DNA from 4 places in the Brevibacillus sp. YAE8 genome. Region 3 is predicted to be linked to each of the others. Evidence: riboswitches for the same ligand, from Rfam matches in the RefSeq annotation. Region 3 holds a riboswitch; each other region holds the start of a gene.
The links. A riboswitch is a leader RNA that binds a small molecule or an ion and turns the genes downstream of it on or off. The one in region 3 is predicted to bind cyclic di-GMP.
Positions count from the first base shown of each region.

Region 1: linked by a shared signal. The riboswitch ahead of AC27IT_RS04460 (methyl-accepting chemotaxis protein) and the one ahead of AC27IT_RS09330 (GNAT family N-acetyltransferase) in region 3 are both predicted to bind cyclic di-GMP.
Region 2: linked by a shared signal. The riboswitch ahead of AC27IT_RS16780 (methyl-accepting chemotaxis protein) and the one ahead of AC27IT_RS09330 (GNAT family N-acetyltransferase) in region 3 are both predicted to bind cyclic di-GMP.
Region 4: linked by a shared signal. The riboswitch ahead of ggt (gamma-glutamyltransferase) and the one ahead of AC27IT_RS09330 (GNAT family N-acetyltransferase) in region 3 are both predicted to bind cyclic di-GMP.

Region 1 covers NZ_BAAIYG010000002.1:336,290-338,487, forward strand. Annotated here, with positions in the region: gene moaA (GTP 3',8-cyclase MoaA) at 1-903, opposite strand, end outside; cyclic di-GMP riboswitch class II at 1,202-1,285, shown strand; gene AC27IT_RS04460 (methyl-accepting chemotaxis protein) at 1,422-2,198, shown strand, end outside.
Region 2 covers NZ_BAAIYG010000014.1:88,250-90,447, reverse strand. Annotated here, with positions in the region: gene AC27IT_RS16785 (formate--tetrahydrofolate ligase) at 1-895, shown strand, start outside; cyclic di-GMP riboswitch class I at 1,110-1,209, shown strand; gene AC27IT_RS16780 (methyl-accepting chemotaxis protein) at 1,283-2,198, shown strand, end outside.
Region 3 covers NZ_BAAIYG010000004.1:300,750-302,947, reverse strand. Annotated here, with positions in the region: gene AC27IT_RS09335 (methyl-accepting chemotaxis protein) at 1-532, opposite strand, end outside; gene AC27IT_RS09330 (GNAT family N-acetyltransferase) at 534-1,082, opposite strand; cyclic di-GMP riboswitch class I at 1,244-1,327, opposite strand; gene AC27IT_RS09325 (hypothetical protein) at 1,611-1,793, shown strand; gene AC27IT_RS09320 (TrmB family transcriptional regulator) at 1,927-2,198, shown strand, end outside.
Region 4 covers NZ_BAAIYG010000014.1:18,974-21,171, forward strand. Annotated here, with positions in the region: gene AC27IT_RS16460 (glutamine--tRNA ligase/YqeY domain fusion protein) at 1-142, opposite strand, end outside; gene AC27IT_RS16465 (SET domain-containing protein) at 227-844, opposite strand; cyclic di-GMP riboswitch class I at 1,067-1,155, shown strand; gene ggt (gamma-glutamyltransferase) at 1,340-2,198, shown strand, end outside.

The DNA.
Region 1 (2,198 bases), on a different contig from region 3:
CTGCTCCTGGATTTCTTCGTCGCTTCGCCCGCTGCGCAGCGGCTCGCGCAAGTCATAGCCGGCGGAGGCGAACAGGCAGTTGTACATTTTCCCCTCTGCCGACAGCCGCGCCCGCGTACAGGTAGAGCAAAAGGCTTGTGTCACCGACGAGATCAGCCCAATCTCCTGATCGCTCCCCTCGTAGCGGTAGCGCGAAGCGACCTCGCCGAAGTAGTTCGCCTCGACCGGGACGAGCGGCATTTCTGCGTCGATCATCCGGACGATTTCGCTGGAAGGCACGACCTGATCGAGCTTCCAGCCGTTGCTGTTGCCTACGTCCATGAACTCAATGAAGCGCAGCGTATGGCCTTGCTCGCGGAAATAACGGGCCATCGGCAAAATGTCCTGGTCGTTGACACCGCGCTGGACGACCATGTTGATTTTCACCCCGAGTCCCGCTTCCGCCGCCGCGCGAATCCCGTCGAGCACGGCATCCACCGGATAGCCTCTGCCGTTTAACATGCCAAACCGCTCGTTGTCCAGGCTGTCGAGGCTGACGGTGACGCGATCAAGCCCGGCTTCCTTCAAAGCCTGGGCATGGCGGGCGAGCAGCGAGCCATTGGTCGTCATGGCGATATCGTGAACGTCCTCTATTTTTCGAATCATTCGTATTAATTCAGGCAAATCCCTGCGCACGAGCGGTTCTCCGCCCGTAATCCGGATTTTCCGCACGCCGAGCGCTGTGAATATTTGGGTCAAGCGGGTAATTTCTTCAAACGACAGCAGTTTGTGCTGCGGCAAAAATTCAAACTCCGGCCCGAAAATTTCAGCCGGCATACAGTACCGGCAACGAAAATTGCATTTGTCTGTCACGGAAATGCGCAGATCACGGAGAGGACGCTTTCGTGTGTCACGTACTTGCATCTGCTCTAGCACTGGTGGTCACCCTCCTTTTCCTGGCTGAGCCTGGCATGCCACTCTATCTCCTGTTTGTCTCGTATTGATGTCCAACATGCGATTCCGGCTTTTTATTAGCGTACCATATTCCGCCTGCGAACGGCTCCTGTTCCTGCACTTTTCGCTGTTGCAAAAGCGGTCGCAAGCCGATGAAAATCGGAAAAATGACCCGGTGCACGCCAATGTGCAAACCATTTTTTTTGACTATTCCCTTTTGTATAAACATAGGATAATATGACTATATATTATGCTCTATATATTCCTCTTCAATAAGGAAAGCGAAGATCAGCCGTTTGTATGTGGGCACTTGAATGGCTGGGAGCGAGTAGTGCAACCGACCCTATTTTCGTTGTAGGGTCGGTTTATTTTATCCCAGAACAAAGGCCTTGTCCACTGCTCAGAAACGGCAAGCTGCAGCAATGGCAATCGCCCCCTCTTTCTCAATTTTTGAGTAAATCAATAAAATGTAAAATTCGGAGGTCTGCATGCAATTTTTTGCAAAGAAAGCAAAGCCATGGAATGAGTATGTGAAAGCTTCCCACGCAACTGACATTGCCGAAGTGGGCGAACGCGTGAAAGAGCGCCTGTCTTTTTTGGGCGTGGATCAGGATACATTGGCGCACGTCAAAGAGGCTGCTACCACGATTTACCCCTTTAAAGCAGAGATCGTATCCCGGTTTTACCAGTCGATCACTAACGTTCCCCACCTCCAGAAGATCATCCTCGACAACTCCAGCCTGGAGCGGTTGAAAAAAACTTTGGAGGTCTACCTGGAGCAGTTTCTCACAGCAGAAGTCAACCATGAGTACGTGAAAACGAGAATTGTCATCGGGCAAGTTCACAGCCGCATTCATCTGACAGCCGATCATTTTATTTCTGCACACCATCTGCTGATTCAGATCATGACCACGATTTTGATGGAAAAATGGAGCAATCAGCCGCATCAGATGATGAAAATGGTCACCGCTGTGCAAAAATTGGCAGCATTCGATCAGCAACTGATTGTGGAAGTGTATATGGAAGAGACGTTCAAATCGTTTTTGTTCGGCATCTCCGGCATGCTCAACCATATGACCCAGCTCGACACGACGAAGCAGCTTATCTCGGGAATGGACGAGCAGATCGAGGAAAGCCACAGCGTCACCGCAGCAACGGAAGAAATGAGCGCCTCGATTCAGGAAGTCGCCAACCACGCGGTCAAAGTCGCAGAAGGGACAGACGAAGCGGTGCAATCCGCTGAACAGAGCAAACAGATCATCAAT
Region 2 (2,198 bases), on a different contig from region 3:
AACGATCGAGGGCACGCCAGTCATCGTCCACGGCGGTCCGTTTGCGAATATCGCGCACGGATGCAGCAGCGTGATCGGCACGAAGACAGCCTTGAAGCTGGCCGACTACGTCGTAACGGAAGCGGGCTTCGGCGCTGACCTGGGCGCGGAGAAGTTTTTTGACATCAAGTGCAGAAAAGCCGGGCTGACGCCATCGGCAGCAGTCGTGGTCATTACCGTGCGTTCCTTGAAGTACAACGCCGGAATCAAAGTGCCGGATTTGGCCGAAGAAAACCTCGCCGCATTGGAAAAAGGCTTCGCCAACGTGCGTCGCCATCTGGAAAACTTGCAGAAGTTCGGCGTGCCGGCGGTTGTAGCGATCAACCATTTTGCCACCGATACACAAGCGGAGATCGACGCAGTCATGGCGCTGTGCCAGGAGGCAGGTGCCGAGGTGGCGCTGTCCAAGGCGTGGGCAGAAGGCGGAGAAGGCGCAATCGAACTGGCGGAAAAAGTGACGCGCGCGGCAGAGCGCCCTGGGCAATTCCGCTTTTTGTACGAAGAAGACCTCGGCGTGAAGGAAAAGATTGAGACGGTGGTCAAAGAAATTTACCGCGGCTCCGGGGTAGTCTTTTCGCCGCTGGCGACAAAAACGATCCAGAAGGTAGAGGAAATGGGGCTGTCCCATCTGCCTGTGTGCATGGCGAAGACGCCGTACTCCTTTACAGATCGGGCCGATCAGCTTGGCGCCCCTGTCGGTTTTACCATTCAGGTGAGCGAAGTGCGGATTTCGGCAGGAGCAGGCTTCATCGTCGCCTTGACCGGAAGCCTGGTGACGATGCCGGGACTCCCGAAGAAACCTGCGGCCGAATCGCTGTATGTGGATGAGCACGGCCACGTGGAAGGGCTGAGCTAAACGAAGAAGTCAAAAGTGGACGACAGGCTGACACCAACAACAAGGTGTCAGCCTTTTTGCGATTTTTTCGCAATTATTTCGTAGAAAGTAGTTTACTTGTCAAACAATTTGGGTAAAGATTTTGTGTGGAAAAAAATCCAATCCATTATTTTAAAGTTAACCCACATTTTTCCGATGTTGTGCTATAGTATTTTTATACAGATAAAACGACAAAAAATGACAAAGGCAAACCTGTTGAAAGGCAGGGACGCAAAGCCACGGGTCTAAGGCAAGCAGAGCGCATCTTCTGCTGCTACGATAGCCGGGTTGCCATGCCGTACACGTAAGAAGGCTGTCCGGGTGGCAGTCTTTTTTGTTGCCAAAAAAGGATAGGAGGTACAGCGTGAGATGGAATCCAGTTTGAAGAAAAAGCTAATCGTCGTCATGTGCCTGCTCTTGATTGTCAGCTTGGGTACGGTCTGCGGTGCCAGCTACTACAGCTCGTCGCAGTTGCTGTCGTCCAGCCTGGACAAAGAAGCGGAACTTACGGCCAGCAATCTTTCCATCAGAATCGACAGCTTTTTCCAAGAAAAAATCGGAATTGTTGAAACGATCGGAGAGATGATTTCCGCCGACAACAATTTCGACCATGACTTGAAGCTGATTCAGGAGGCGCAGAAGAAAAACCCCGAGTTTGAGACGTTTTTCTTTTCCTATGACCTGAGCGGCAAAAAAGTCATCAACTTCAAGGGCGAGGAGACGAACCCGTCTGATCGTCCGCATTTTCAGGAGGCAGGACGAGGCGAGGGGAAAATCATCGTTTCCGAGCCGGTCGTGTCGCAGCGGACAGGCAACTACATCGTGACGATCATCGTTCCGCTGATGAAGGACAATCGCCAATACGGCTATGTCGGTTCGACCATTCCGATCAACGAGATTCAGAAGACGGTTTCCGAGGAGAAGTTCGGACATAGTGGCTATGCCTTTTTGGTGAGCAAAAAAGGAACGTATATTTGGCATCCGAACAGCGAAGTCATTTTGAAGCAGTCGGTGCTCGACAGCAATATTCCTGAGTTGAAAACCGCCTTTGAAGCAACGGCACAAGGCGGCCGCGGAGTCATTCAATACGAAGAGGGACAAGCGGCGCAATTCGCCTCCTACGCTTCGACCAGATTGAACTGGGGAGTGTTCATCACTGCTCCGGCCAAAGACCTGCACGCTCCGGTCAACGAACTGTCGATCAAGCTGCTGGCTATTTCCTTGGTCGTTCTGGCGGTGGGCATCATTTTCGTGTACTGGCTGTCGGTTCGTTTGGTTCGACCGA
Region 3 (2,198 bases):
TCGCTTGCTGCTTTTGCTCCTCGCTTTCCCGCTGCAGCTTGTTGTTGAAAACTGCGTGCATCATGCTTGTCGCCGATACGAAGCAGAAGGCCAGCAAGTAGTACATCAAATGAACAGGATCGGACGTGTAGAAAATCGCTTCGCCGTTCGTCAGGAAATAGTAGGTGACGATCCCCATGGCTGCGATGATGGTCAAGATGTTAATCAGTTTGTCCTGATAAATGCCCATGACCGCGACGAAGAACATGATCGTCATGATGTTGACCAGCCAAGGATCGAGTCCCACGATGACGAACATGAAAATGCCGATGACAGCGAAGTTGAAAAACTTCATGAAGGGAGCCATCTTGTCCCGCCAGGCTGGCCGGTTGGAAAGGTAGGCAAAAGGTGCGAGCACCCCGTACAAAATCCCCAGCACGGTTAAAACGAAGGAGAACGGAACCCCCATGATGAGGTTCACGATCTGGACGATGGTAATGATGCTCGCAAAAACAATGACCACCCAGTTATTTCTTCTTTGTAAGAGTTCCATGTCAGCTAACCTCAACTTTTATTTGTTTGCAAAGCTCTTGATACCAGGCAAATTCGGGCTTGTCCTTGTTCAAATAGGCTTCTTGCAGGTGGAAGACGGTCGGAATGGCATTCGCCCCTTTGTAGAAGACCATCTCTTTCACTTGCGTCGCTCTGACGTTGTATTTACGGTTAATCAACTGAAAAAAAGCCGGATCTGCCAAACCGACTGCATGCGTATATCCGTGTTTTTCTGCATAATCGATCATGAGGGCAACTCCCCATCGTCCCAGCTTTCCGCGGAACTTGGGCAAGACAGCGAAACTGTCCACTTCGACAACTTTCATATCGCTCGTCAAAACATCCTGAAACAAATTTTGCAGATAAGCAGAAGATTTTTCATGTGGTGTAAATTCAAAAGTCCCGCCTGGTTCGTCCTCATCCGACAACAAAAGATAGACGTCGGAACCATCTTTGGCGTATTCCATCTCGAAGCCCATTGAGGTCCAGACACTTTCCTTGATTTGATGGAAAAGAGCCAAAGATTGTGCTGAATCAACCAGTTTGTACATAATACTTCACTCCATTTTTCTCTCTCTTTGTTTTTTCATGTACAAGTCTAGTGTTGATCGATAAAATGGCGCCTCCTTTCTTCCATGTGAGCATAAAAAAGGCCATTCCCCATGCGGAAACAGCCCAAAGTCACCATCATCTTCCTGCTATGCTCATGATGTATGGCAACCCGGCTGTCATGGTCAAAGACTTTAGACCCGTGGTTTTGCGTCGCCACCTTTCGATGACTTTGCCTTTGTCATTCATTTGCGAAAAATGTATAGAAGTGTCGAATTATGCAAAATATAATCCAAGAGAAACAATCTTGTCAAGTTTTGGTAGGGTAAAGTAACCGATTGTTCATAAATAGTCGGCTCCAAATTGGTAGTTTGGACAGAGAAAGATGCGAGGAAAAACAGAGAAAAGATAGGAACATAGTCAGGTTGTGCCGGGACTTTTGCCAATGGCCGACTCAGCTACTTTCGCCTGATGCGTAACAAAAATTTACCATCCGTCCGATAACTAGAAAGAACAGGAGGGATGCGAAAATGAGTCAGGCCAAAACGATTGAGTTTCACTTTTCCGGTGGCGAGCTGGTTAAGATCGAGACAACCGAGCCGGAAGAAATCATCCAAATGGTCGCCAACCAAAAGGATGGGTGGCTGCAATACGATGACATCGTGATTAATGTAAGAAACGTTTCTTACATTAAAGTGCGCGATCTCGCTTAGGCTGCTTGCTTGCCAAAAAGGCCCTCGTTCACGGAGGGTTTTTTTTATTTTCGCTTGTGCCGGGAAAAGCACATTGACAAAGGAACGAACCTGAACCTATAGTGAGTATAAAACTAACTACTAAGAGGTCGGGATGGAAGACATATACAAGGAATTGCAAAAGCTCGGATTTTCCCAGTACGAGTGCAAGGCTTACATCAGTCTGCTCAAGCACTCTCCGATCACCGGATACGAAATCAGCAAACGCTCTGGCGTGCCGCGCTCCATGATTTACGAAGTCGTGGGCAAGCTCGTTGACAAAGGGGCTGTTTACACCGTGCCTTCCGAGCCTGTCACGTATGCGCCGCTGCCAGCAAGAGAGCTGGTCCGCAGGCTGCGCGGGCAGTTCGAAGCGTCCTTCGACTA
Region 4 (2,198 bases), on a different contig from region 3:
TTGCATGTCCAATATGAAGATACCCGTTCGGCTCCGGCGGAAAGCGGGTAATGACTTCCTTGACCTTGCCTGCTTGCAGGTCGTCAATCACGATATTGCGGATAAAATTGGATGACGCTACCTTGTTTTCCAATGAAATCAACCTTTCACTTCACCTTTACATTCCATAATACTGATTCTCTTCCCAGAGTTCAACAAAATCGGGCCGTTGTCCGGCCCGCTGCGTCTACCACTCCTGCTCTTTTGACCATCGCGATTGCGGCTGGCAGTACAGCGAAATGATCGAGTCGAGCGACCGCCGCTGTTCGGTAATGCCGCGAATGGTTTGCAAATGCTTAGGTCTTACCAGGTGGAGCAGCGGCTGTTCAACCTGATTGAACCGCTCGAAGGCGGCGGCTGCGATCTCATCCCATTGGCGATAGTAGCGCAGCAAGTCGTCAGGCATCACCCTTGAACGGCTCGTGCCCGGCTCCGGCAAGCAGTCAAACGGTTCATCCAGGTTCAGCGTTCCGTAATCATCGGTCAGTTCCTCGCCCGGCAAAATGTCCCGCGCCGCCAGTTCCAGATCGTACATCGTCGCCACACAGGTCGCATGGAAGCTGTGGTTGACAAACCGGGCCTTATCCCAGCACAAGATGTATTTGCCGAACTGATTTTTGAACGAATATTTTTGCACGTCCTGTTTTCTTAATGGATCCAGTTTTTCCACAAATGCCGGGTCTAATACCTGATCGAGATCATCCTGGACCCAGACAATCGTGCCTTTGGGAATGAGCTTTGTCGCAAACACACCGTACCCGATCTCGTCGTTGATATAGCGAAGCTCTGTATCGGGATGCATCATGGTCGTTGTTTCACTCCTTGGCAAATGTGCCTTTTTATCATCATAAGCAGTTCGGCCAACAGAGGTGTGTGAATGTCGGTGAAAAACGCGTATTTCCCTGATGCTTCCTTTTTTCTAGATAAAAAGAAATTTCCTTATTTACCCCAATCGACAAATCGTCTATATTATTGACAAACAGGTTTAGGAAATTTTACCTGCAACATTTGCATTAATTTTTCATTGATATCGAAACGGCAAACCCGGGGAAATCCGGCGACGCAAAGCTAGAGGGGCTACCTCCGCACGAGCGGGCATGCCAGCCAGCTACCGAAATATTGATGTAGGACAAGACCAATGATCCTATATCATTGGTCTTTTTTTGCGCACTCATTGTCTGTTTTTGTCCATTTTTGTAGGTATGAGGAATTTTCTGTCTGTCCCGGTCAAGGAGGTGAGGCTGCGAAAAGCTGTCGGATTGTTGAACCTTTTCACCAAAATACAAGGAGGCTTCATGAGATGTCACTTTGGAAAAAACTTTCTGCCGTCGCATTGACCGCCGCTATCGGCCTGACAACATTCGCTCCGGTCCAAGCTGCCAATCGTCCAACATCAATGTCGCCAAATGCCATGGTCACAACACCTCACTATCTGGCTACAGCCGCAGCCCTGAAAACGTTGGAAGACGGCGGAAACGCAGTAGACGCCGCGATTACCGCCGCCTCTACCCTCGCCGTCGTCTATCCGCACTACACGACCATTGGCGGGGATAACTTCTGGCTCATTTACAACGCCAAAACAAAAGAGCTGAAAGCATTGAACGGCAGCGGACGAGCTGGCGAAAAGGCAACCATCGAATACTACAAAAGCAAAGGCTACGACAAAATTCCTTCCCGCGGCTATGAGTCTGCCAACACGGTTCCCGGCGTTGTTTCCGGCTGGTGGGAAGCCTACAACTACGCGCACAAAAGCATGGGCAACAGCAAGCTGCCTTGGCACAAGCTGCTGGAGCCTGCGATCGGGTACGCCGAAAACGGCTATCCCGTCTCGCCCAACCAGGTTTACTGGACCAAGTACGCAACAGACCCGACTGACAACGAGCTGAAAAATCTCCAGCGCTTCGAGGGCTTCCGCAAAACGTTCCTGAAGCCGAACGGAGAGCCGTATGCCGCAGGCGAAATTCTCAAGCAAAAGGACCTTGCCAAAACGTTGCGAATCATTGCCCAAAAAGGCGCCGACGGATTTTACAAAGGCGTAGTCGCGCAAAAAATCGTCGCCGACCTGCAAAAAAACGGCGGGCTGCTCACGCTGAAAGACTTCGAGAAGCATACCTCCACCTGGGCGGAGCCGATTACGGTAGACTATCGCGGCTACAAGG